2 regions of the Massilia timonae genome follow, and region 1 is predicted to be linked to the other one. Evidence: predicted binding sites of a transcription regulator. Region 1 holds the regulator's gene; the other holds the start of a gene.

Region 1 (7,059 bases):
CCTGAACATCGCGGTGGACAAGGAAGCCTGCCCGCTCAACCTGGCGCCGACCACCAGCACCACCGTCACCCTCGCCATGGGCGATGCGCTGGCCGTGGCGCTGCTGGATGCGCGGGGTTTTCGTGAACAAGACTTCGCGCTGTCGCATCCGGGCGGCGCGCTGGGCCGCCGCCTGCTGACCCATGTGCGCGACGTGATGCGCAGCGGCGACGCGGTGCCGAGCGTGGGCCCCGAAACCTCGCTGGTCGAAGCGCTGCTCGAAGTGACCCGCAAGGGCCTCGGCATGACCGCCATCGTCGACGCCGAAGGCCGTCCGGTCGGCGTGTTCACCGACGGCGACTTGCGCCGCGTGATCGAACGCATGCACGACTTCTCGAACGTCCAGATCCGCGACGTGATGCACGCCAACCCGCGCCGCGTGCGGCCCGAGCAACTGGCGGTCGACGCCGTCGCCGTGATGGAGGAATTCCGCATCAACCAGATGCTGGTGGTCGACGAGGACGACCGCCTGGTCGGCGCGCTGCACATCCACGACCTGACCCGCGCCAAGGTGATCTGATGAGCGACACGTTTATCCCGGCCATCACCCCATTGGCCCATATGGAGCGCGCGGCGCGCGTCAAGGTCATGATCTTCGACGTCGACGGCGTGCTGACCGACGGCAGCCTGACCTACGGCCCGGAAGGCGAAGTCACCAAGACCTTCAACGTGCTCGACGGCCTGGGCATCCAGCTGCTGAACAAGACCGGCGTCCAGACCGCGATCATCAGCGCGCGCCTGTCGCCGATCGTCGTCAAGCGCGCGGCCGATCTCGGCATCTCGCACGTCCACCAGGGCATCCACGACAAGCGCATCGGTTTCGCCAAGCTGTTGGAAGCCACCGGCTTCACGGCGGAGCAGTGCGGCTACATCGGCGACGACGTGATCGACCTGCCGCTGTTCGCGCGCGTCGGCTTCGCCGTCGCGGTGCCGTCCGGCCACCCGGAGGTGCAGCACCGCGCGCACTACGTCACGAAAAACGCCGGCGGGCGCGGCGCGGTGCGCGAGGTGTGCGACCTCGTGATGCGCGCCCAGGGCACCTACGACCAGGCGCTCGCGCCGTACTTCGCCTGAGGCTTTAAAAATGGCTACCGTCGTCATCAACAAGCGCACCGCCCACCGCTGGAATCTCCTGGCGATGATCGTCATCGGCACCTTCTTCGCCTTCGGCAGCTTCTGGCTGCTGCAACTGATGCAGGGGTCCGACATCGACGCCCAGCTGGGCGGACCGCCGGACGAACCGGACTACATCGTCGAGAACTTCTCCTTCGTGCGCATGACCGAGAACGGCCAGCCGAGCTACCTGGTGTCGGGCAAGCGCCTGGAGCATATTCCGCGCGGCGACGTGTCGCACGTCGAGGCGCCGGTGCTGCGCGGCGTCGAGCCGGGCCGCCCGCCGATGACGGTGGTCGCGAAGAACGCGCAGATCCATCACCAGGAGCACCGGGTCGAGCTGATCGGCGACGTCGACCTGCAGCGCCCCAAGACCGCGCAGAGTGAATCGCTGCACGTGCGCACCCAGGCGCTCACCGTGCTGCCGGACGAAGAAATACTGAAGACCGATCTGCCGATCGACATGCAGCTCGGCGCGTCCAGCGTCAAGGGCACCGGCATGGTCGCCAACAATGCGACCATGCAGCTGCACCTGTCCAGCCGCGGCCAGATCGTCTATCCGCCACGCCAGCGCTGATCCTCCAGAAACGCCGCGTGCCAACCAGAGACCCGTATCCACCAACCATGAAAAAACTACTTGTCGCCGCCTTCCTTTCCCTGCTGTCGCTGACCGCGGCCGCCGAACGCGCCGATTCGCTCAAGGAAGCGGTCATCAACTTCGATTCGCTCGACATCGACGAGGTGACCGGCACCCGCATCCTGACCGGCAACGTGGTGCTGACCCGCGGCACCCTGGTGCTCAAGTCCGACCGCGCCCTGGTCAAGGAAAGCCCGGAAGGCTATATGAGCGTGACCCTCACCGCTGCCGGCGGCAAGGTCGCCACTTTCCGCCAGAAGCGTGACGGCGGTCCCGACCTGTGGGTCGACGGCCAGGCCGAGCGCATCGAGTACGACGAGCGGTCGGAACTGGTGCGCCTGTATTCCAACGCCGTCGTGCGCGAACTGGAAGGCGCGCGCATGACCAACCAGATCACCGGCCCCTTCATTTCCTACGACAACCGCAAGGAAGTGGCCACGGTGCGCAACGACGAAAGCGGCAAGAGCGTCGCCGGCGGCGGGCGCGGCACCCTGATCCTGGCGCCCAAGCGCGCACCCGCCGGAGGCGTCCAATGACGGCGATTCCGATGGAGCTGGGCGATCGCAGCACCCTGGTCGTCAAGGGCCTGCAGAAAAGCTATGGCAAGCGCCTGGTGGTGCGCGACGTGTCGCTGCAGGTCGAATGCGGTGAAGTGGTCGGCTTGCTGGGCCCGAACGGCGCCGGCAAGACGACGTCGTTCTACATGATCGTCGGCCTGGTGCCGTCGGACGCCGGCTCGATCGACATCAACGGCACCGACATCACCAGCCTGCCGATCCACCGCCGCGCCGTACTGGGCCTGTCCTACCTGCCGCAAGAGGCTTCGGTGTTCCGCAAGCTGACGGTGGAAGAGAACATCCGCGCCGTGCTCGAGCTGCAGAAGGACAACGGCAAGCCGCTGTCGAAAGACCAGATCAACGAGCGCCTCGACACCCTGCTGGCCGACCTGCAGATCGAGAAGCTGCGCGAGAATCCGGCGCTGTCGCTGTCGGGCGGCGAGCGTCGCCGCGTGGAAATCGCGCGCGCGCTGGCGACCAATCCGCGCTTCGTGCTGCTCGACGAACCGTTCGCCGGCGTCGACCCGATCGCCGTGATCGAGATCCAGCGCATCGTGCGCTTCCTGAAGGAGCGCCGGATCGGTGTTTTGATCACCGACCACAACGTGCGCGAGACGCTCGGCATCTGCGACCGCGCCTACATCATCAACCAGGGCGCGGTGCTTGCCTCCGGCCGTCCTGACGACATCATCGCCGACGAGTCGGTGCGCCGCGTGTACCTGGGTGAACACTTCCGCATGTGAGCGACGCCTAGATGAAACAGTCCCTGCAACTTCGCACTTCGCAGCACCTCGCGCTTACGCCGCAACTGCAGCAGTCGATCCGGTTGCTGCAACTGTCGACGCTAGAGCTGCACCAGGAGATCGAGCAGATACTGGGCGATAACCCCTTGCTCGAGCGGCTCGACGATCCGCTCGACCGATCGGTGCGCCTGCTGGCCGATGGCGCCATCAACAATGCGCCCGCCAATGGCGAAGCGCCGCCGGCGCCCGGCCAGCAGGCCGAGGGCGAGGGTGCGCCGGCGCAGGAGGGCGAGGGGTTCGAGGGCGGCGCCGACAACGATCGCGTCGATGCCGACTGGAGCGACGGCGGCGCGCCATCGTCCGGCGGCGGCGAGGACGAGGACGGCCGCCCGCAACTGGAAGCCTGCGCCATCACGCTGCGCGAACACCTGATGGAACAGGTGCGCGAAGCCATCCTGTCGGCGCGCGACCGTGCGCTGGCCGAGCTGGTGATCGATGCGCTGGACGACAACGGCTACCTGGAAGAGCCGCTCGACGAGATTCACGCCAGGCTGCCCCAAGAACTCGAGATCGAGATCGACGAATTACGCTGCGCGCTGGCGCTGGTGCAGAGCATGGACCCGGTGGGCGTCGGCGCGCGCAGCGCGGCCGAGTGCCTGGCGCTGCAGATCCGGCGCATGCCGGGCGTGCCGCTGGTGACGCGGCGCATGGCCCTGACCATCGTCGAGGGTTACCTGAGCTGGTTCGCCCAGCGCGAGTACAGCAAGCTGAAAAAAGCGCTCGACTGCGACGACGAAGACTTGCGCGAGGTGCAGGCCGTGGTGCGCCAATGCAATCCGCATCCGGGCGCGGCGTTCGCTTCGAACGTGTCGGACTACGTGGTGCCGGACGTGATCGTGCGCCGTTCCAAGAGCGGCTGGGCGGTCACCCTGAACCCGGACGTGATGCCGCGCCTGCGCGTGAACAGCCTGTACGCGAGCCTCCTCAAGCAGGGCAAGAGCGAAGCGCAGATGGGCGCGCAGCTGCAGGAAGCGAAGTGGCTCATCAAGAATATGCGCCAGCGATTCGACACCATCCTGCGCGTGGCGGAGGCGATCGTCGAGCGCCAGCGCAACTTTTTCTCCCATGGCGCGGTTGCCATGCGGCCCCTTGTTTTACGTGAGATAGCTGATACACTAGGCCTACACGAGAGCACAATTTCTCGTGTCACAACGCAGAAATACATGCTGACCCCGCACGGCATGTTTGAGTTGAAGTATTTCTTCGGCAGCCACGTTGCCACCGAGGCGGGAGGCGAAGCATCCTCGACGGCAATCCGTGCGCTCATCGCACAATTGACAGGAGCAGAAGACCCTAGGAACCCATTGTCCGACAGCAAGATCGCGGAGATGCTCGGGGAACAAGGCATGGTCATCGCGCGCCGGACGGTTGCAAAATACCGTGAAGCCCTCAAGATACCCCCTGTAAGCCTCCGCAAGTCCTTGTAACTGCGCCGTCCACACCCGTCGTGCCTTGTCGCGTTGGTGTGGTCCACACGGTGCAACCTTTTCAAAGGAGTGTGTATGAACCTCACAATCAGTGGCCATCATCTCGAAGTAACCCCCGCCATCCGTGAATACGTTCAGAATAAGCTCGAGCGCATCATTCGCCATTTCGACCAGGTGATCGACACCCACGTCTTCCTGGCCGTCGACAACCTCACTGAAAAAGAAAAAAGGCAGAAAGCAGAGATCAACGTCCAGGTGTCGGGCAAGACCCTGCACGTGGCAAGCGTCGCGCAAGACCTGTACGCCGCGATCGACACGCTGATGGATAAGCTGGACAGACAGATCCTGAAACACAAGCAAATGCTGAAGGACCATAGCCGTACCTCGATCAAACGCCTGCCGGAAAACGGCGGCGAAGACGCTGCTGTCGCCTGATCAGGCGCAGGGCTCACACTAGCTAAGGGCGTCTGAGGGGACGCCCTTTTTGCATCCAGCTCCCCGATATGACGCGTTTCGTGTGTTCGGTAAAATGCATGTCTCTCCATTACGGATTACGCCATGACCGACCACGTCCTGACCCGCGTCGCCAACCGCACCGGCATCATCACCCTGGACCGCCCGAAGGCGCTCAATTCGCTGTCGCTCGAGATGGTGCGCGCGCTCACCACTGTGCTGCACGCCTGGCGGCATGACGGGCAGGTCGACGCGGTCGTACTGACCAGCAGCAGCGAGAAGGCCTTGTGCGCGGGCGGCGACATCCGCTTCTTCCATGAGGTCGGCCATGCGACGCCGATGGGCGGCAGCGCGCTGCTCGAGGATTTCTTCACCGAAGAATACGCGCTCAACCACCTGATCCATTTCTACCCAAAGCCCTACATCGCCATCATGGATGGCGTCGTGATGGGCGGCGGCATGGGCATCGCCCAGGGCGGCCCGGATTGCGGCCTGCGCATCGTGACCGAGCGCACGAAGATGGCCATGCCCGAGGTGAACATCGGCCTGTTTCCGGACGTCGGCGGCAGCCACTTCCTGTCGCATGCGCCGGGACAGCTCGGCAACTACCTGGGCCTGACCGGGCTGACGATCGGCGCCGCCGACGCGCTCCATATCGGCCTGGCCGATGTCTTCGTGCCGGGCGCCGAGCTGCCGGCCCTGCATGCCCTGATCGCGTCCACGCCCGGCGCTGACCTGCCGGCGGCGATCCGCGCTTTCGCGGCGCCGTTCGCGCCGCAGGCGGGCAACGGCGAACTGCAGGCCCAGCGCCAGCTGATCGATGCGCATTTCGGCGCCGCGTCGGTCGCCGCGATCATGGCTTCGCTCGAAGGCGACGAGACGCCGTTCGCGCAGCGCGCCCTGGCGGCGATGCGCCAGCGCTCGCCCCTATTGATGTGCGTGACCCACGAACTGCTGGCGCGCGGCGCGCAGCTGTCCGTGGCCGACTGCCTGCGCATGGAACGTTCGCTGGTGCGTCACAACTTCGCGCATGGCGAAGTGCTGGAAGGCGTGCGCGCGCTCGTCATCGACAAGGACAATGCGCCGCGCTGGAATCCGCCTTCGCTCGATCAGGTGACGCCCGACATGGTGGCGCGCTTCTTCGACCCGGTGTGGCCGGAGCATGCGCATCCGCTCAGGCATCTCGCATAATCCGCTGCGTGCATATCCATTTTTGCGTGACACCATATCGGTGAGGTGTGAACATCGGGTCTTCATGACCTGAAAGGAAACCCGATGCGCCTGCGTGCCTTGCTGATCTCGATGACCTTGTCCTGCGCCGCCGCCGCGCAGGATTACCAGCCGGCCTTCGATCCGAGCCGGCTCAAGGGCCCCGCGACGGGGCCGGTCAACGAGATCATGGTGCTCGGCTCGCCCCACCTGGCGCACCTGCCCAAGACCTTCCAGACGTCGAGCCTGGCCCCGCTGAACGACCGGCTCGCCGCCTGGAAGCCGCAGGCGATCGCGGTCGAGGACCGCTCCGGGCCGCAGTGCGATTTCATGCGCCGCTACGCGGCGCGCTACCAGGAGGCGGTCGACGGCTATTGCTGGGATACCGCGCCGGCCAGGGCGGCGACCGGGCTCGACGTGCCGCAGGCCACCGCCGAGGCCGAACGGCTGCTGGCCGCCTGGCCCGCGGCGCCGTCGGCGGCCCAGCGACGGCGCCTGGCGGCCGTGTTCCTGGCCGGCGGCGAGGAGGCGTCGGCCGTGGTCCAGTGGCTCCGCCTGCCGAACGCCGAGCGCCGCGCCGGCGACGGCCTGGATGAGGTCCTGGTCGCACGGCTGCAAAAGCTCGCGGTTCATCCCAACGAAAGCGTGGCGATCGCGGCGCAGCTGGCGGCCCGGCTGGGGCATGAGCGCGTGTATGCGATGGACGACCAGACGGCAGGCCGCCCCTACGCCGATCGCAAGGCGGCCGGCGAGGCGATCATGAAGGCCTGGGACAATCCGGCCAATGCCAAGCGCAAGAAGGAGGACGAGATCCTCGACCG
Region 2 (7,059 bases), 4.7 Mb from region 1:
GCAGCTTGCCGTGCACCAGCAGGTAGGCGATTTCCTCGAATTCGCAGGCGTCGGCCACGTCCAGGATGTCGTAGCCGCGGTAGTGCAGGTCGTTGCCCGATTTGCCGACCGAGCACAGCGCGGTATTGCCGGCGGCGACGCCGGACAGGGCCACGGATTTCTTCGGTTTGAAGGTCGGGGTCTCGTTATTGTGGGTCGTCATCCTCTGTTCTCCTTATTTCGCTTTGTTCTGGGCGAACAGCGCGTCGAGCTTCTGTTCATAGCTATGGTAGTCGATGCGGTCATACAGTTCGGCGCGCGTCTGCATGGTGTCGAGCACGTTCTGCTGGGTGCCGTCGCGGCGGATCGCGGTATACACGTTTTCGGCCGCCTTGTTCATCGCGCGGAAGGCCGACAGCGGATACAGCACCAGGCCGACGCCGGCACTTTTGAGCTCATCAACGCTGAACAGCGGGGTCGCGCCGAACTCGGTGATATTGGCCAGCACCGGCACCTTGACCGCATCGGCGAACCGTTTATACATCTCGAGGCTCGTCATCGCCTCGGGGAAGATCATGTCGGCGCCGGCTTCCACGCAAGCCACGGCGCGTTCGATGGCGGCGTCCAGTCCTTCCACCGCCAGCGCATCGGTGCGCGCCATGATCACGAACTCGTCGTACGGACGGGCGTCGGCGGCGGCCTTGATGCGGTCGACCATCTCGTCCTTGCTGACGATTTCCTTGCCCGGACGGTGGCCGCAGCGCTTGGCGCCGACCTGGTCTTCGATGTGGCAGGCGGCGGCGCCGGCCTTGGCCAGCGTGCGCACGGTGCGCGCGACGTTGAAGGCCGATGCGCCGAAGCCGGTGTCGACATCGACCAGCAGCGGCAGGTCGCACACGTCGGTGATGCGGCGCACGTCGATCAGGACGTCGTCCAGGTTCGAGATGCCGAGGTCGGGCAAGCCCAGCGAACCCGCCGCCACGCCGCCGCCCGACAGGTAGATCGCCTTGAAGCCGGCGCGCTTGGCCAGCAGGGCGTGGTTGGCGTTGATTGCGCCGACCACTTGCAATGGGGATTCTTCCTGCATTGCCTTGCGGAATGCGGCGCCGGCGGAGAGCTTGGTCATGCGGTGTCCTTTCAGATGCGGTGGATGTCGATGCTGATATTGCAAAGTGCGTGCCAGCCCGATGCCTATCCCCGTTTTGCAGGCAGTTTCCATTTTTTTCAAACACTTAGCGCCAAGTCACGCGCGCGGGCCCGGCATGTCCATCGTACGCCGGCCTCCATTTCGTTTCATATTGAAACGATGAGATGCAACATTTGAAACCGTCGGGTCCAGCTTGACAATGCCGCCAGCGTCTTGACATATCGGGATATCCCGATATACTGGCCTCATGGAACTGCTCGACATCTTCAAAGCCCTCTCCAACCGTACCCGTCTCGACATCCTGAAAGGATTGAAGGACCCGGAAAAGCATTTCCCTCCGCAAGACGAGGGCGACGTGCACACGGTCGGCGTGTGCGTGAGCAGTATCCAGGAAGGCGTCGGCCTGTCGCAGTCGACCGTGTCCGACTACCTTGCAACGCTGCAGCGCGCTGGCCTGGTCGAGGTGCGGCGTATCGGGCAGTGGACGTACTACAAGAGGAACGAGGCCACCATCAGCGCCCTCGCCGAGATCATCGGAAAAGAGCTGTAAATTTTTTTGCCAGTGCATATCGATAATTCCCGATATCCCTTTTTAACGAAACGAGGAACAATCATGAAAGCTCAAGTGCTCACTTCTTTTGGCGGCCCGGAATCGTTTGAACTGCGCGACGTGCCGAAACCGATACCGCAAGCCGGCCAGGTGCTGGTGCGGGTGCAGGCCACCTCCATCAATCCGCTGGATTACCAGGTGCGCCGCGGCGACTATGCCGACCTGGTGCCGCTGCCGGGCATCACCGGCCACGATGTCTCGGGCGTGGTCGAGGCAGTCGGACCGGGCGTGACCGCGTTCGCACCAGGCGACGAAGTCTGGTACACCCCGCAAATCTTCGACGGCCCCGGGAGCTATGCCGAATACCACGTTGCCTCGGAAAACATCGTCGGCAGGAAGCCCGCATCGCTGACCCATCTCGAAGCTGCCAGCCTGACCCTCGTTGGCGGCACCGCCTGGGAAGCGCTCGCCGTCCGTGCACAACTGAAAGCCGGTGAAAGCATCCTGATCCACGGCGGCGCGGGAGGCGTGGGCCACGTCGTGATCCAGGTCGCCAAGGCCATAGGCGCGCGGGTGTTCACCACGGTGAAGGAAGAGAATTTCGAGTTCGCACGTTCCCTCGGCGCCGATGTGGTCATCGACTACACGAAAGAAGATTACGTCGAGGCCATCGGGCGCGAGACCGGCGGCCATGGCGTCGACGTGGTGTTCGACACCATCGGCGGCGACACCCTGACGCGCAGCCCGGACGTGCTGGCGCAACTCGGTCGCGTGGTCTCGATCGTGGACATCGCGCAGCCGCAGAACCTGATCCAGGCCTGGGGCAAGAACGCGAGCTACCACTTCGTCTTCACCCGCCAGAACCGCGGCAAGCTCGACGAACTGAGCGCCCTGATCGAACGCGGCCAGCTGAAACCCCACGTCGGCGCCGTCTATTCGCTGGCCGACATCCCGCTTGCCCATGCGCGGCTGGAAAGCCGTGACAACGGCCTCAGGGGCAAGATCGCGATCGCGGTGGGGCCACTGGCCGATCGCACGAGCGCGCAAGTCTGAGTCGTTTGATTCACTTCGAAAGGAATATCATGGTTTACGAAATCGCCACCCTGCTCGTTCGGCCTGAACACACCGACGGCTTCAGACATGCATTCGCCGAGGTCGCTCATCTGCTCACCCGCGCCAAGGGTTATCGAGGCCATTTGCTGGCGCCCGGGATCGAGCTGCCGCAACAATTCACACTGATCGTGCGCTGGCAGACGCTGGAAGATCACACTCCGAACTTCGAAACCAGCGACGACCACCAGGCATTCATGGCGGGCTTGCAGGGCTACCTCGCCGGCGAACCCGCTGTCCGCCACATCGAAGGTGCGGCCTTCAGCATCGGGCCGTGGGATGCGACGTCGGGTAAATAACAAAGGGGGCGGCCCTCACAGGCCGCCCCCTTTTTTTACATACTCGACTGCGGTTTAGTGCGCCGAAGCACCTGCCGCACCGATGCCGGTCTCGGCGCGCACTTCCTGCGCCTCGAAGCCGGCGCGGTCGATGCGGGCGCGCGGGCCCTTGTCGGTGATCGAGAAGATCCAGATGCCGAAGAAGCCGACCGCCATCGAGAAGATCGCCGGCGAGGCATATGGGAAGATCGCGGCGCTGTTGCCCAGCACGTCGACCCAGACCGACTTCGACAGCAGGGTCAGCACGACCGCGGTCGCCAGGCCCAGGAAGCCGCCCACGGTGGCGCCGCGGGTGGTGCAGTCTTTCCACAGCACCGACATGAACAGCACAGGGAAGTTGGCCGACGCGGCGATCGCGAAGGCCAGCGACACCATGAAGGCGACGTTCTGCTTTTCGAAGGCGATGCCCAGCAGCACGGCGATGATGCCGAGGCAGATGGTGGTGATCTTCGACACCTTCAGCTCGTTGGCGCTGGTGGCCTGGCCCTTCTTGATGACGGTGGCGTACAGGTCATGCGAGACCGCCGAGGCGCCCGACAGGGTCAGGCCGGCCACCACCGCCAGGATGGTGGCGAAGGCCACGGCCGAGATGAAGCCCAGGAAGACGTCGCCGCCCACGGCTTGCGCCAGGTGGACCGCCGCCATATTGTTACCGCCCAGCAGTGCGCCGGCAGCATCCTTGAAGGCCGGGTTGGTGCCGACCAGCACGATCGCGCCGAAGCCAATGATGAAGGTCAGGATGTAGAAGTAACCGATCCAGGTGGTCGCCCACAGCACCGACTTGCGCGCTTCCTTGGCACTCGGGACGGTGAAGAAGCGCATCAGGATGTGCGGCAGGCCGGCGGTGCCGAACATCAGCGCCATGCCGAAGGAAATCGCGGAAATCGGATCCTTGATGAAACTGCCCGGGCCCATGATCGCTTCGCCCTTGGCGTGCAGCTCGGTGGCGCTCTGGAACAGTTGGGTCGGGCTGAAGTTGTATTGCGCCAGCACCGAGAACGCCATGAAAGAGGCGCCCGACAGCAGCAGCACGGCCTTGATGATCTGCACCCAGGTGGTGGCGGTCATGCCGCCGAACAGCACATAGACCATCATCAGGATGCCGACCAGCACCACCGCGATCCAGTAGTCCAGGCCGAACAGCAGCTTGATCAGCTGGCCGGCGCCGACCATCTGCGCGATCAGGTAGAAGGCCACCACGACCAGGGTGCCGGAAGCCGCGAACACGCGGATCGGCTTCTGGGCGAAGCGGTAGGAGGCCACGTCGGCGAAGGTGAAGCGGCCCAGGTTGCGCAGGCGCTCGGCCATCAGGAAGGTGATGACGGGCCAGCCGACCAGGAAGCCGATCGCATAGATCAGGCCATCGAAGCCGTCCAGGAACACAGCGGCGGAAATGCCCAGGAAGGACGCGGCCGACATGAAGTCGCCCGCGATCGCGAGGCCGTTCTGGAAGCCGGTGATGCCGCCGCCGGCGGTATAGAAGTCGGATGCCGAACGGGTCTTGGCGGCAGCCCATTTGGTGATGTACAGGGTGCCCAGCACGAACACGCCGAACATGATGATGGCGGTCCAGTTGGTGGCTTGCTTGACGCCCTGGCCGAGGTCGGGGGCGGCCTGGGCGATGCCCGCGGCGGCCAGCAGGGCAATTGCGGCTGCGGTGTGGAAGCGCTTCATCATGCCCCCACTTTCGCTTTGATGGCGTCGCTCAGTTCGTCGTAGTCGCGGTTGGCGCGGCGCACGTAGATGCCGGTGATGACCACGGTGAACACGATGACGAACAGGCCCAGAGGAATACCCCAGGTCATGACGCCTTCACCGATGCGGGAACCCATGAACTCCTTGTTGAAGGCGACCAGCAGCGTGAAGCCGTAGTACACGATCATCATGGCCCAGGTCAGCGTCCAGCCGAACTTGGAACGGGTCTCTTTGAGCTTGAGGTAATTCGGGTCGCTCTTGACCCTTTGTACGACGTCTTGATCCAATTTTGTCTCCTGATTTTTCTGGTATTGCCTTTGCGGCTGAGACCCATCCTACGGCCGGCCCCTTACCGGATTCTTACGGCATGGAAGTAATTGACCGCTCGTTCGCTTAGGTCATGGCGTTTCAAATTGAAACTTGGCGCTGAAAAATGCACTAGACTTGAAACATGAATGCATCTCGCTCCCCTTTGGAGGCTGGCGACAAGCCGGTCATCTGGACCGTCTCCGTCTCGCGCCTGTCCGACCTGTTCCGCGACATCACCGTCGAATACGACCACTTAGCTTTGATCGAACCGCTGCATCTTGGTTTTGACGAGGCTGCGAAACATATCCGCGAGCGCCTGGCTCTTGAACACTGTGACGTGGTCATCGCGGCCGGCTCGAATGCCGCCTGGCTCAAGGGCCGCGTGTCGGTGCCGGTGGTGGCGGCCAAGGCCAGCGGCTTCGACGTGCTGAAGGCGCTGGCGCGCGCGCGCCGCGTGTCGCACCGGATCGGCGTCATCAGCTACCAGGCGCCGCTGCCGGAACTGGCCGACTTCGCCGCCACCTTCGGCCTCGACCTGGCCCAGCGCACCTACGTCACGCGCGAGGATGCGCGCGCCGCGGTGCACGAGCTCAAGGCCGAGGGCATCGCCGTGATCGTCGGCGCCGGATTGATCACCGACCTGTCCGAGGAAGCCGGGCTGACCGGCGTGTTCCTGTATTCGGCGGCCTCGATCCGCCAGGCCTTCGACGACGCGCTCGAGCTGGCGCGCCTGACCCGGCTCGAGGCCGGCCGCGGACGGCGCAAGGGAGCCGAACAACGCGCGCGGCGCGGCATGAACGACCTGCGCGGCGACTCGCCCGCGATGGAGCGCCTGCGCCAGACCGTGGTGCTGTACGCGCGCTCGCCCAGCACCGTCCTGATCGAGGGCGAGACCGGCAGCGGCAAGGAACTGGTGGCCCAGGCGATCCACCGCGAAAGCCCGCGCCGCGGCGCCAACCGCCCCTTTGTGGCGGTCAACTGCGGGGCGATCGCCGAGTCCTTGCTGGAGTCGGAACTGTTCGGCCACGAGGAAGGCGCGTTCACCGGCGCGCGCCGCGGCGGCCACGCCGGCCTGTTCGAGGCCGCCAACGGCGGCACCCTGTTCCTGGACGAGATCGGCGAAATGCCGCTGGCCCTGCAGACCCGCCTGCTGCGCGTGCTGGAAGAACGCGAGGTGATGCGGGTCGGCGGCACGCGCCCGGTGCCGATCGACGTGCGCGTGATCAGCGCCACCCACTGCGACCTCGAAGCGCGGGTGCGCGAGGGACGTTTTCGGGCCGACCTGTTCTATCGGCTGGCGGTGCTGCGCCTGGCCCTGCCGCCGCTGCGCGCGCGGGCGCAGGACATCGCGCCGCTGGCCGAATGGTCATTGAAGCAGGCGCTGGCCGCGCTCGATGCGCGCCCGCATCCGAACCTGGCGGCCGAGGTCAAGGCGTGCGCGCCCCTGCTCGCTTCCTATGCCTGGCCGGGCAATGTGCGCGAGCTGCGCAACCTGATGGAAAGGGTCGCATTGTTCCTGGCGGCCGAGCCGCTGCAGGCGCTCACGCCGGCCTTCATGCTGTCGGTGGCGCCGGAACTGGGGCGGCAAGCGGCGCCGGCCGTCGACGCATTGCCCGCGCCCGGTGCGGCGCGCGAATCGACGGCGGCGGTGCTGGCCCGCTTCGGCGGACAGCGCGATCTTGCCGCGCAGCACCTAGGCATCAGCCGCACCACCCTGTGGCGCCGTCTCAAGGCCGAGGGCTCTTAACAAAACTTTAAGCTGATCCAAAGCAGCGCTCGACAAAAACTCGTATCATGAATCTTTCAAGCGCTGGCGCCTACCCGCGCCAGTTCGTCGTAGCACGCCGGCCTGCCGCGGTCTCTTGCGCTACCCGCGCCGGCTGGTCGGCTTAACGGAGGCAATATGCAACATGCGTCGCAAGCTGCACTGT

What was found. The regulator sigma-54, encoded in region 1, starts transcription at its own class of promoters, with help from an activator protein. The targets are predictions, from matches to a motif close to TGGCANGNAANCTGCTTT.
Region 2: a site for sigma-54 is predicted at 1,144-1,161, ahead of prpB (methylisocitrate lyase). Genes of this name have one in related genera too.

The regions. Positions count from the first base shown of each region.
Region 1 is NZ_JRYB01000001.1:1,138,725-1,145,783, reverse strand. Features, by position in the region: gene LO55_RS05060 (KpsF/GutQ family sugar-phosphate isomerase) at 1-559, shown strand, start outside; gene LO55_RS05055 (KdsC family phosphatase) at 559-1,113, shown strand; gene lptC (LPS export ABC transporter periplasmic protein LptC) at 1,124-1,729, shown strand; gene lptA (lipopolysaccharide transport periplasmic protein LptA) at 1,777-2,325, shown strand; gene lptB (LPS export ABC transporter ATP-binding protein) at 2,337-3,089, shown strand; gene LO55_RS05035 (RNA polymerase factor sigma-54) at 3,101-4,576, shown strand; gene hpf (ribosome hibernation-promoting factor, HPF/YfiA family) at 4,652-5,011, shown strand; gene LO55_RS05025 (enoyl-CoA hydratase/isomerase family protein) at 5,135-6,220, shown strand; gene LO55_RS05020 (DUF5694 domain-containing protein) at 6,305-7,059, shown strand, end outside.
Region 2 is NZ_JRYB01000001.1:5,845,352-5,852,410, forward strand. Features, by position in the region: gene prpC (bifunctional 2-methylcitrate synthase/citrate synthase) at 1-202, opposite strand, end outside; gene prpB (methylisocitrate lyase) at 215-1,105, opposite strand; gene LO55_RS25065 (ArsR/SmtB family transcription factor) at 1,374-1,676, shown strand; gene LO55_RS25070 (zinc-dependent alcohol dehydrogenase family protein) at 1,740-2,729, shown strand; gene LO55_RS25075 (antibiotic biosynthesis monooxygenase family protein) at 2,759-3,085, shown strand; gene LO55_RS25080 (cation acetate symporter) at 3,140-4,798, opposite strand; gene LO55_RS25085 (DUF485 domain-containing protein) at 4,798-5,106, opposite strand; gene prpR (propionate catabolism operon regulatory protein PrpR) at 5,271-6,875, shown strand; gene LO55_RS25095 (pyridoxal-phosphate dependent enzyme) at 7,032-7,059, shown strand, end outside.